3 linked regions of the Spartinivicinus poritis genome follow. The protein of the gene in region 3 binds, or shares a complex with, the protein of the main gene of each other region. Links are inferred from orthologs where the notes say so. Each region holds a gene or a part of one and is shown on either strand. Other genes may lie near its edges. The genes, in order: tsaB, tsaE and tsaD.

Region 1 (3,795 bases), on a different replicon or contig from region 3:
ATTAGTGGTCCATGCGTAAAGCTGGGTAACAGTATTCAAACCTTATTTTGCATATGGACTACTAGCTACCAAATGCTTTATTCACATAAACATCAAAACGACCAGACTTACCTGTTAACTGATAAGTTGGGGCTTTATCAGCCAAATAAGGTGCAAGCTTTGGTCTTTTGACGACCACGCGATACTTAGCAATTGCAATAGCTGCATCCAATAAATAGTCTGCATCTAAGTCTTGACCTAATAGCTGTTGAAAAATTCGCATTTCCTTTTTGACTTTGGCGCTTTTTTCTCGATGAGGAAACATAGGGTCTAAATAGACCACATCAAATTGATCAGCTAACCCTAACAATTCTTGCAAATAGTCTTTGGCATCAATACAAAGCAGTTGTAACTGATTAACAATACTAGCAACATCTACATCAATTGCTGCTCTATTAAGGCCATCAGCCAATAATAAGTGAACGACTTTCGAGCGTTCCAGTAATGTCACTTGGCAACCTAAACTGGCTAGAACAAAAGCATCTCGTCCTAAACCAGCAGTTGCATCAAGAACTTGTAACTTTTTAACTTTATTTAAACCGACTGCTTTGGCAATTGCTTGGTTTTTCCCTCCCCCATATTTTCTTCTATGCGCTAAAGCACCAGTAACAAAATCTACTCTTACAGGGTTAGTTGATTTTTTTCCAGTTTCCGCTAAAACAACGCCATCTCCTGTTACCTCAATCACTAGATTAGGTATAGTTAACTGCGTTGAGGTTATTACTCCTAAATAAGGACAAGACAGTTGATTTGCTATTTGCTCTGCTTGGTGGGTAAGACTTGCTTCATGACAAATAACCGCTATTTCTGTATCAGACATTTGATAGTTAAACCACAGTTTGTTAGAACTCAATAGCAAAGTACAAGCAAAATAAAACAACACCCAGCAACAACCGGTAAATGACAAATGGCAATAAGCCTATCCGGTTAATAAAGCCTAAGAACCAATGAATACACAAAAAGGCACTCACACCCGCAATGACTGCACCGTAAATCAGTACATCCCAAGCTACAGGTTCAGCAGCAGTCACCAGTTGTAGTATTTTCAAAGTACCAGCAGCTAATATTACAGGTATTGATAATAAGAAAGAAAAGCGTGCTGCGGCAGAACGATTAAATCCTAAAAACAACGCAATGGTAATGGTAATACCTGACCGAGAAGTCCCAGGAATTAAAGCCAGTGCTTGAGCAAAACCTATCAGCAATGCCAGATATATAGTCATTTCTGTTAGCTCTCGGGTCTTTTTCCCTTTCAGCTCTGACTGCCAAAGCAACAATCCAAAAACAATAGTCGTTGTTGCAATCACCAGTGTTGAACGCAGTTTTTCATCCCAACCTAGCAATGAGAGTACACCACCAAACAATAATGCAGGCAGTGTGGCCCAAATAATGCACCAGCTTAATGTTGCCTCATGGCTTGGTTGTTTTTTTATTAGGGAAGCCGTCCATCCTAGCCAAAGTGCTTTAATGTCATTCCAAAAGTAAATACAAACTGCTAGTAAAGTACCAACATGCACAGCGACATCAAACGCATTGCCTTGATCTTGCCAATCAAGTAGTTGAGCAGGCAGTACCAGATGTCCAGAGCTTGAAATAGGTAAAAACTCCGTAATACCTTGAATTAGTGCAAGGATGATAATTTGTAGAAAGTCCATGAATATAGCTGCCAGTTAAGGTAAATTATAACAAGCATCCTAAATAACCAGATGCTCTACTTCTGTTCGCTTTTTTTCTTAGCAACATTATCTCGCAAGTAAACTGGCAAAGCCTGCTCACTACTCACAGTTTTACCTTGTTCAAATAATAAAGTTGCAATTGCTGCTATATCATAGGCATGAGGATACTCATTAATGTAATAGTCTGTCAGCTTAGCATTGAGTATTTCTTGGTATTTCCAACCAGTCCCGATACCAATCCAGTTTCGCTCAGGCTGGAGGATTTCAACTTGTTCAGGCGCTTTAACAACCTCCTTTCCTAACAAGGTCAATTGGTTATTTTGTAAAATGTATTGCGCCCAATAAACCTCATCCATTCGGGCATCTATAGCACATAACACTGAATCAGCTTGATATTGTCGCATACCATAATGCGCTAGTGCTGCTAAGTTTGAGACAGGAATAACAGGCAAATCAGCAGCATAAGACAACCCTTGGGTAATCCCTGCGGCAATTCTCAGCCCTGTAAAAGCACCTGGACCACAACCAAATGCAATCCCATCAAGTTGCTTGATAGTTAAGCCAGCAGTAGCTAATAGCTCATCAATCATTGGGAGAATTTTTTGGCTGTGCTCTCTTGGAATGATTTCAAAGTGTTCAGTAATATTACCATTTAAGGCTAAAGCAACAGAGCAGGCCTCAGTTGCAGTATCTAGTGCTAGCAGTTTAGCCATTAATCTTTTTTCTCCAAACAGATGCCTCTAATAAACGTAATAATTCTACTTATCTAAAAACGTTTTGCCTAACAACTAGCGGACTTTTACTTGTACAAAGTGTGTAGTAAAACCAAAAAAGGCCCTTACGGGCCTTAAATAAAGTATGCTCAGTTATAAATGGTCTGCAATAAACGAAGAGGCTCGTTCAGCATCAAGCACTAAGATGCCTTTTTAGGTGGACGACCGCGACGCTTTGGTTGAGCAGAGGTCGCTGGTTTTGCAGCTTTAGCTTTTGCTGGACGACCACGTTTTTTCGGTGCAGCGGTAGTTGCACTTGCCGCTTTAGCCGGACGGCCACGCTTTTTCGCTGCAGTGGTAGTTGTGCTTGCCGCTTTAGCTGGACGGCCACGCTTTTTCGCTGCAGTGGTAGTTGCAGCACCTGCTTTTGGTGGACGACCACGACGTTTTGGCGCAGCTGCAGAAGCCGCTGTTGTCGCTGCTTTGGGTGGACGACCGCGACGTTTTGGCCCAGCTGCAGTAGTAGATGCTTTTGCTGGGCGGCCTCGTTTTTTCGGTGCAGCAGCAGTTGCCGTGCTTGCTTTTGGTGGACGACCACGACGTTTTGGTGCCCCTGCAGTTGCTGTGCTTGATTTAGCTGGACGACCACGGCGACCTGTAGTAGTTTTTGCTTTTTTAGCTGCTGTCTTTTCAAGCTGAGCAGCTTTTGCTGCGATCTTTTTAACCGCTTGCTTCAGTTTTGTCGCTTCGGCTTTAGCTCGCTTATCAACTTTCGCTTTATCAGATTTATTGCGAGACTTTAACCATTTTTCTTCAAACGCCTTTACTGCTTTAGCCAGATCGGCCTCTGATTTTTCAGCAAGTGCTGCACGATATTCTTCAACTCGCTGCTGCATTGCTTCTTCAGCTTCCTGCTCTTTTGCTTTTACAGTCGCTACTTTTTCTTGAAACTTAGCAGCTTTCAGCGTTTCTTTAGCTGACTTAATCTTTTCATTAATGTCAGCAACTTTTTGCACTGCTTTTTCTACTCTGGCTTTATTTGTAGCAGTTGCTTTTACTTTTACTTGAGCTCTTGCATCCGCAACTTTTTGTTTCTCATCAGCCAATTTAGCTTGTAAAGTTGCAACCTGCTGTTCAGCTTTTGCCACTTCATTTTCAACTTTAGCTAATCCTGGCTTTGCTACTGCTTTTACTTTAGCGGTAGAAGTCGCTTTTGCTGCTGCCGCTTTTGGTGGACGACCACGACGTTTTGGTTGAGCAGCCCCTGCGGACTTTGCTGAAGGTTTTCTGCCTCTCGCCATTTTAAATCTCCTGAGCAGGAATCAAATTAGAGTTATCAATAAAAACATAGCACAAAAAGTGCTTAC
Region 2 (4,031 bases), on a different replicon or contig from region 3:
ACAGCCTCGGTGATTCTGGTCGCCAGTTTGGCTAAGCGCTTGCGAATAACTTTATGGTAGTCACGCCCAAGCGCATAGCGAGAAATGTAAGCCTGGCTGGGGTCATCTAGCATTCGAACAGCTTCCGTATCACCAGGTAAGTAGTCCATTCTGGCGCTAATCACCGTTAATGTGCCAGGCACAAGCTCTGCAGGGCGACTGCGTTTAGTACCGTGAGCTGCCATATAGTCTAACTCACCATGATATCCAGCAGCCAGCCAATCGTTTAAGTACTGCTCGTGGGGGCCAAGATTAATGCTACTGATACCAATTGCTTGAAAGCCGAGCTCTCTTCCCCAGTGTTTTATATCGGTTACAAGTGAATTCAGCTTAGTTTCAGGTAACTGCTTCATGATAGGAGAGGGATCTGGCTACGACTATTGGGAACTTGAATAGTTGGCTATTGGTCGAACTAATATTTCTACATGCTGGTATTGGTATGCCAGCAGCAGACAGACTACGCAAAAACTAGCTTTCATTGGTGACAGAAGATAGCTGACGTATAATTGCTAAATACATTTAATTTCAACATTCATTTCAGTTTCAGAAAATGTAATTTCAAAGTGCATTTTCAAAGCTTATTGGAGGATCAACACCAACAACGCTTATGGCCAACAGTTTATCACATGCACTTTATACTGCCGAACAAGTTCGGCAGCTAGATCATAATGCGATTCAACACCAGGGTATACCTGGCTATGCCTTAATGGAACTTGCTGGTAAAGCTGCTTTTCAATTACTCCTGCGATGTTGTCAGCAATGGTTTGGTACAGATGCTTACCAACTACAGGTGTTGTGTGGTTCAGGTAATAATGCGGGTGATGGCTATATTGTTGCTGGTTTAGCAGGGCAAAAAGGTATTGACGTTAAAGTCGTGGCTGTAGGTGATCCTGATAAGCTCAAAGGGGATGCTCTGACTGCATACCAGTGGTGTCAGGAACAGTCGGTGCCAATAATCCCCTGGCAAACAGATCTACAGCTAACTGCTGATGTGTTTGTGGATGCATTACTGGGCACAGGATTAAAAGGCCCAGTTAGAGAAACCTATGCTCATGTTATTGAACAGCTTAATAATACCTACAAGCCAGTTATTGCGGTTGATATTCCCTCTGGCCTGTGTGCAGATACAGGTGCTGAATTAGGAGTAGCGGTTAAAGCAAGCCACACCATCACTTTTATTGGGCGTAAGCAGGGCCTCTATACCCATCAAGGACGGGAGCTGGCGGGCGACGTTCACTTTGCTGGTTTAGCTGTGCCTGAGATGGTCTATCATACGACGCCTTGTAGTAGCTACTTGCTTGACCCCAGCCACTTCGTGAGTGCTTTACCAAGGCGCCACAAAAACAGCCATAAAAAGGAGTTTGGCCACTTGGTGCTGATTGGTGGTGATCATGGTATGGGGGGGGCTATTACCATGGCAGCTGAAACAGCCTTGCATGCAGGTGTTGGGCTGGTTTCAGTAGTGACTCGCCCTGCTCATGTTGGTGGTTTACAGGCGCGCTGTCCAGAAATCATGACAGTCGGTTGTGACAATCCTGACCAAATCCCCCGATTACTGATTGAGAAAACAACGCTTGTTATTGGGCCTGGGCTAGGCCAGAGTCCCTGGTCACGGCAGTGCTTATTGGCAGCCATTAATTCAGGCTTACCCTTGGTAATCGATGCAGATGGGTTGAATTTACTTGCAATGGAGCCAACTTTGCTGGAGCACAAGCAAAGCGACTGGTTATTGACACCCCATCCGGGTGAGGCAGCGCGGATGCTAGGAGTATCTACCCAGCAGATACAAAAAAACCGCTTTGCCTCAGTGGAGCAGCTAGCCAACCAATACCAAAGTACGGTTGTACTGAAAGGTGCAGGCAGCTTGGTCTGCACCAAAGGGCTGATTCAGTTGGCTAATGTAGGTAACCCTGGGATGGCTGTAGGGGGAATGGGAGATGTGTTAAGTGGTTTACTTGGTGCGTTGTTAGCGCAAGGAATGACGACAGCTAAAGCTGCAGGGCTAGGTACTTGGTTGCATAGCCGTAGCGCTGACCAGCTGGCAGAGATAGTCGGTGGTCATTACGGGTTGAAGCCAACAGAGCTGATTCCCTTGATTAGAAAGCAGATAAACCAGATCGCAGTGAAGAGTAAGTATGGTTGAAGATATTACATTTTTGCTGGCAAATGAGGCTGCAACGGTTGATTTTGGTAAGCAGCTTGCATTAGCCGCAGGTGGTAAAGGAATTTTTTATTTAGAAGGTAATTTAGGGGCTGGAAAAACTACATTGTGTCGAGGTGTGCTGCAAGCACTAGGCCATCAAGGTTCAGTAAAAAGCCCTACCTATACCTTGGTTGAGCCTTATGAACTAGCCAGCTATAAGGTTTACCACTTTGACTTATATCGATTAGGAGAACCCGAAGAGCTGGAGTTCTTAGGGGTAAGAGATTATCTGCTGGATGATAACCTGTGCTTGATTGAGTGGCCAGAAAGAGGAGAAGGCTTTTTACCCGTAGCAGACCTTACGGTGACACTGAGTTATCAAGGTCAAGGGAGGACGGTTAAGCTTGTTGCTCATACAGAAAAGGGTCGGCAGGTTTGTCACAGAATAACGAATAAATGACGACAAGTGCCTTGCAAAACGCTATAGCACATGACATTTTGCACGGCCTCTAACAAATGATCATAAGGAGTCATCAGATAGATGAGACTCAGTTGTCTTTTTGTCTTAATCTGGCTTGGCTTGGGGGTGACAGGCAGCCAAGCCGCAATAGTAGAAGGGGTCCGGGTTTGGCCGGCTCCTGATAATACCCGGCTGGTATTTGACCTGTCAGGCCCTGTTGAGCATAAAGTATTTAAGCTGGATAACCCAGATCGGTTGGTGATTGATCTAGAGTCAGCCAGCCTGAAAACATCGCTTGATAAGTTGAATATAAGTAAAACACCTATTCAGAAAATCCGCTCGGGCCGCCGTAATACCGGAGGCCTTCGAGTGGTGTTGGACTTAAAGCAGCCACTTAAGCCAAAAAGCTTTGTGCTGAAGCCTAATAGTACCTATGGCAATCGCCTAGTTATTGATTTATATGATCAGGTTAAAACCCCTATCAAGTCAGTTGATCATGTAGCTAAAACTACGGCACCTATTGGTCAGCGAGATGTCATTATTGCAATTGATGCTGGTCATGGCGGTGAGGATCCAGGAGCCATTGGCTTTGGTCGGCTGAGAGAAAAAGACGTAGTACTATCGATTGCCAGAAAGTTGGCGTACTTGCTGGAGCAAGAGCCGGGCTTTAAACCGGTATTGCTGCGTAAAGGGGACTATTACATTGGACTAAGACGCAGAACCCAAATGGCTAGAGAAGCCAATGCAGATATGTTTATTTCAGTTCATGCTGATGCGTTTAAAAACCGGCGTGCCCGGGGAGCTTCTGTATTTGCATTATCGCAGAAGGGGGCAACCTCTGAAGCTGCTCGTTGGCTGGCAAGTCGTGAAAATAATGCAGACCTGATTGGTGGGGTCGGTAGTGTCAGCTTGGATGATAAAGATAAAGTCCTAGCGGGGGTGTTGCTGGATCTATCAATGACAGCTAGTTTAACCGCCAGCCTGGATGTAGGTAGCAAGGTGTTAAGGCGCTTGGGAGGCTTTAATCGACTGCATAAACGGCATGTGGAACAAGCCGCTTTTGTGGTGCTGAAGTCACCAGATATTCCTTCTATCTTGGTAGAAACTGGTTTTATTTCGAATCCAGCAGAGTCAAAGAAGCTTGCTAATAAATCGCACCAGCGGCAATTGGCTAGGGCTATTTTTTCAGGCATTAAAGAATATTTTGAAGATCGCCCGCCACCAGGTACACTACTGGCCGCTAGAGTAAGCCGTACGCTTACTCATTATGTCATTCGCAGAGGGGATACCCTTTCTACTATTGCTGCTCGTCACAAAGTGTCTGTTGCTAGTATCCGTCGAGCCAATAAATTGGCAGTCGATGTGATACGTGAAGGACAGGTCCTGCAA
Region 3 (4,000 bases):
ATCAGTTTAAGGCGATAACAAAAGCAGGTATTCAATTATTACCTCTTTTAACCACCCCACCACTTTCAGCGGAAGTTGTTTGGCAGTGTTTAAAGCAGGCCGATGCAGTAAGACGGCCAGCGCGATTTACCCATATCATCACAGCTATTGAAATTGCCACAAACAAGTTGCAGCAGCCACTTCTTGTAGCTGCTGATAAATTATTAGGTATTAGCCAACAATTTAAACAAATTGATATAAAGAAACTACAGGCACAGGGCCAAAAAGGTAAAGCGCTGGGCCAGGCAATAGCTCAGCAGCAACTTGAGATTATCAATAAAGCACTAGCCTAAGTATCCTTAAAGCCATATGAATATGTTAGACAGCTAGGTTAAGCGATCAGCTAAAAGCCTTTTATTTTTGAAGGCAACACTTGTTTCTCAATAGTGGTTGGTTTATCACCCACCACTTCACTATTAGGGCCTGAGACTCGCAAAACATTAACTGGCTGTGAAACAAAAGTGGTGGCATTTGAGGCTAACCTGTCCACTAATGTTAAAACATCTTTAGCAGGCTGCTGGTAGTAACTTTCCGTAATGATTGCTGTAGGGTCGAGCCTCTGACTTGAAGGGCCACACCATAACAAATCCAAGTCTGCCACTTGTCTTGACTTACAGTCTTGTGGTGCTCTGCCAATTTGTTGTTCTGACTGCTTACACCACTCATTTAAAGCCTGTTCAGATAAATCTGAATAAAAATACAAAACACCATTACAAAAATCAGCGGCATTATTTACACCTACCGGTTTAGTCATTACCAGTCGGCTCAACCAAACCTGATCGAACCTTGCAACCAGCACATTAAGAATTTTAGGGACTTGAGTTATTGGCTGCACATTACAACCAATACCGAGCAATACTGCTTGCTTCATTGGGAGTATCAATTAGTTAGTTCATCTGCTCACGGGTGCGGAAACACTCAACAGCGGCGATTCCATTTTCAATAGCTTGCGGCTTACGAATTTTTATTTTAACGGCAGCAACCGAAAACTCAGTAAAGATCAGTCGAATTAACTCACCCGCTAATTTCTCCAGTAACTGAAACTGCTCTTTGTTGCAGTATGCAGTGACTAGCTCTGCTACTCTGGCATAATCCAACGCATCGGTTAAATCATCAGATTGCATTGCAGCAGTGCAGTCTATATCCATCGCTAGATCGATAGTTAGTGGCTGAGGCTGTTGTTTTTCCCATTCATAAACGCCAATAACCGTAGAAACCTCAAGCTGCTCAATTAATACTTTGTCCATTCCACTCTCATCACATCTACCAAATAGTTACATCAATCAACTGAAAGCACTAACTACCTACTGCACTTAATGCTTCCATTGGCCAGCGCGGCTTTGGCTGTATAGGATTCACTTCTTGCTCACCCGCCAAAAGTCGCTGGCATCCAGCATAGGCAATCATGGCACCATTATCAGTACAGAAAGCTGGTCGCGGATAAAACAATGTAGCGGACTCTTTCGCCGCAATGTCGGTTAACCTATCTCGCAGCATTTTATTAGCACTAACACCGCCAGCTATGACCAAGCGCTTATGTTGAGTCGCTTGCAGTGCTCGACGACACTTGATCGCCAAGGTTTCAACAACAGCCTCCTGAAAAGCATAGGCAATATCAGCTAAAGTCTGTTGGCTTAAGTCACCGCTTTGCTCTGCGGCTTGAATCGTATTTAAGGTATAGGTTTTAAGCCCACTAAAACTAAAAGCCAAACCAGGCCGGTCAGTCATCGGTCGAGGAAACTTAAATCGCCCAGGTGTACCATTTTCAGCAAGCTTGGCAATTCGTGGACCACCAGGGTAGTCCAGCCCCATCATTTTCGCTGCTTTATCAAATGCCTCACCTGCCGCATCATCAACCGAGTCCCCTAATAGCTCATATTGGCCAATGCCATTAACATCTACTAATTGGGTATGCCCACCTGAAACCAATAAGGCAACAAAAGGAAACGCTGGTGGCTGTTCTTCTAACATAGGCGCTAACAGATGACCCTCCATATGATGCACCCCTATTGCAGGGATATTAAGGGTATAGCTGAGTGATCGGGCGAAAGTAGCCCCCACCATCAAGGCACCGATTAGTCCTGGGCCATTGGTATAGGCCACTGCATCTATATCCTGTTTAGTCAGTGATGCCTGTTGCAGCACCTGATCTAACAAAGGCACGAGCCGCTGGATATGATCGCGCGAAGCTAATTCAGGCACCACACCACCATAGTCAGCATGCATGGCCACTTGGCTAAACAATGCCTCACCCAGCAACCCTCGGTTACTATCATAAACAGCAACACCGGTTTCATCACAGGATGTTTCTATACCTACTACTATCATCTTGTACTAATACCAAAAAACAAAAGCCAATAATAAAATAACCACACTGTAAATACGATTTAACTTTTGCAATTCTCTAAGGCCGCTAACCTACCCTTTGCATTTCTTGACAGAACCCTTTAATATTCGCCACCTTCATCGTGGTCTAAACTGTGTGATGACCACTTAACATTCAAATTAACCATAGACTTATAAAGGAAGGTGTAATCTGCATGCCTGCGGTAAAAGTAAAAGAAAACGAGCCTTTTGATATTGCCCTGCGTCGTTTCAAGCGTTCTTGCGAGAAAGCTGGTGTTTTGGCTGAAGTTCGTCGTCGTGAGCACTACGAAAAGCCAACTACTGTTCGCAAGCGTAAAGCGGCTGCTGCTGTAAAGCGTCACGCTAAGAAGCTACAAAGAGAACAGCGTCGTCGCGAGCGTTTATATTAATTTTTCATTCTATTGCCAATAACCTGTCAGATATAAGCAAACAACAACATGGCAAACTCAATTAAAGATCGCTTAACTCAAGCCATCAAAGACGCAATGCGAGCCAAAGATAAACCTCGCTTAGCTGCCCTACGTCTCGCTTCTGCGGAATTTAAGCGCATTGAAGTAGATGAACGAATTGAGATTGAAGATGCCAGAGCAGTTGCCATTCTAGATAAAATGGTCAAACAGCGCCGGGATTCAATCAATCAATATCAACAGGCAGGTCGTCAGGAACTAGCTGAACAAGAAGCATTTGAAATTGAGATTATTCAAGAGTTTCTGCCAGAGCAGTTAACTACTGCAGAGCTTGATCAGTTGATTGCCGAAGCCATCGCTGCCACTGGTGCAGCTAGTATGCAGGATATGGGCAAAGTAATGGGTATTCTTAAATCAAAAGTGCAAGGCCGTGCAGATATGGGGGAGGTGAGTAAATTAATCAAAAGTAAGTTAAGTTAATATACTTACCCTTGCCTACCTTTGACAGCGGCGGTAGATTTAAAACTACCACCGCTTCTCTTAACACTTAGCTCAAACATTTTTTGTAATCGTTATGGCGGGACTAATTCCTCGCACTTTTCTTGATGATTTATTAGCTCGCATTGATATTGTCGATGTGATTGCTTCCCGTATTGAGTTAAAAAAAACTGGCAAAAATTACACAGCACTCTGCCCCTTTCATCACGAAAAAACACCCTCTTTTTCAGTTAATTCAAGCAAACAGTTTTATTATTGCTTTGGCTGCGGGGCAACAGGAAACGCGTTAAAATTTATTAGCGAATTTGAACACCTAGACTTTGTTGATGCGGTTGAAACATTAGCTCGCTCATTAGGATTAGATGTCCCTAGAGAACAACAGCACTATCAACAACCAGACCATCAAGCCTATTACCAGCTGTTGAATAATGCTGCTGAATACTACCAACAACAACTGACTAAGCACTCTCAAGCCAAATTAGCAACAGATTATCTTAAATCACGCGGCGTCACTCATGCCATTTCACAACAATACGGCCTTGGCTTTGCACCTGCCGGCTGGAATAACCTTATTAATGCCCTCTCCTCCCAACAAAGCAACTTAACCAAACTTGAGGAAGTAGGATTAGTCATTCACCAAACTGAAAAACAGTCCTACTATGACCGATTTCGTAATCGCTTGATGTTTC

The links.
Region 1: the proteins of tsaD (region 3) and tsaB are in contact, whole or in part, in a solved structure (PDB 4WQ4), measured with the Escherichia coli proteins. The link is inferred for Spartinivicinus poritis from one-to-one orthologs.
Region 2: the proteins of tsaD (region 3) and tsaE are in contact, whole or in part, in a crystal structure (PDB 6N9A), measured with the Thermotoga maritima proteins. The link is inferred for Spartinivicinus poritis from one-to-one orthologs. Residues at the interface, in WP_004082750.1 of Thermotoga maritima: Cys10, Asp11, Arg49, His50, Leu82, Gly84, Gly135, Gly136, Glu154, Thr155, Leu156, Asp157, Asp158, Ser159, Glu162, Asp165, Lys166, Arg169, Leu170, Tyr175, Lys213, Thr214, Leu217, Tyr218, Gln221, Arg222, Asn324; in WP_004082108.1 of Thermotoga maritima: Leu37, Gly38, Lys46, Lys57, Val59, Lys60, Ser61, Thr63, Phe64, Thr65, Leu66, Met67, Val69, Pro71, Tyr82, Arg83, Leu84, Asp86, Asp88, Phe89, Asp93, Ile128, Asp130, Glu131, Arg134.

What each region holds. Positions count from the first base shown.
Region 1 is NZ_JAPMOU010000001.1:94,098-97,892, forward strand. The notes cover bases 590-3,353. They hold tsaB (tRNA (adenosine(37)-N6)-threonylcarbamoyltransferase complex dimerization subunit type 1 TsaB), read right to left. Parts: upstream 2,429-3,353; coding sequence 1,751-2,428; downstream 590-1,750. Other genes in these bases: ORQ98_RS00455 (class I SAM-dependent methyltransferase), read right to left, coding at 590-859; ORQ98_RS00460 (undecaprenyl-diphosphate phosphatase), read right to left, coding at 882-1,694; ORQ98_RS00470 (hypothetical protein), read right to left, coding at 2,629-3,353. Also shown: glycerol-3-phosphate 1-O-acyltransferase PlsB, read left to right, coding at 1-5; more of ORQ98_RS00455, read right to left, coding at 62-589; more of ORQ98_RS00470, read right to left, coding at 3,354-3,729. UniProt on the Escherichia coli protein: Required for the formation of a threonylcarbamoyl group on adenosine at position 37 (t(6)A37) in tRNAs that read codons beginning with adenine.
Region 2 is NZ_JAPMOU010000004.1:87,558-91,588, reverse strand. The notes cover bases 909-3,908. They hold tsaE (tRNA (adenosine(37)-N6)-threonylcarbamoyltransferase complex ATPase subunit type 1 TsaE), read left to right. Parts: upstream 909-2,174; coding sequence 2,175-2,642; downstream 2,643-3,908. Other genes in these bases: ORQ98_RS04770 (N-acetylmuramoyl-L-alanine amidase), read left to right, coding at 2,724-3,908; ORQ98_RS04780 (NAD(P)H-hydrate dehydratase), read left to right, coding at 909-2,182. In the rest of the region: tRNA epoxyqueuosine(34) reductase QueG, read right to left, coding at 1-392; more of ORQ98_RS04780, read left to right, coding at 647-908; more of ORQ98_RS04770, read left to right, coding at 3,909-4,031. UniProt on the Escherichia coli protein: Required for the formation of a threonylcarbamoyl group on adenosine at position 37 (t(6)A37) in tRNAs that read codons beginning with adenine.
Region 3 is NZ_JAPMOU010000018.1:34,960-38,959, forward strand. Bases 352-3,320 are described here. They hold tsaD (tRNA (adenosine(37)-N6)-threonylcarbamoyltransferase complex transferase subunit TsaD), read right to left. Parts: upstream 2,368-3,320; coding sequence 1,336-2,367; downstream 352-1,335. Other genes in these bases: ORQ98_RS14715 (2-amino-4-hydroxy-6-hydroxymethyldihydropteridine diphosphokinase), read right to left, coding at 383-910; folB (dihydroneopterin aldolase), read right to left, coding at 927-1,286; rpsU (30S ribosomal protein S21), read left to right, coding at 2,580-2,795; ORQ98_RS14735 (GatB/YqeY domain-containing protein), read left to right, coding at 2,844-3,293. Also shown: ORQ98_RS14710 (tRNA nucleotidyltransferase/poly(A) polymerase-related protein), read left to right, coding at 1-332; dnaG (DNA primase), read left to right, coding at 3,388-4,000.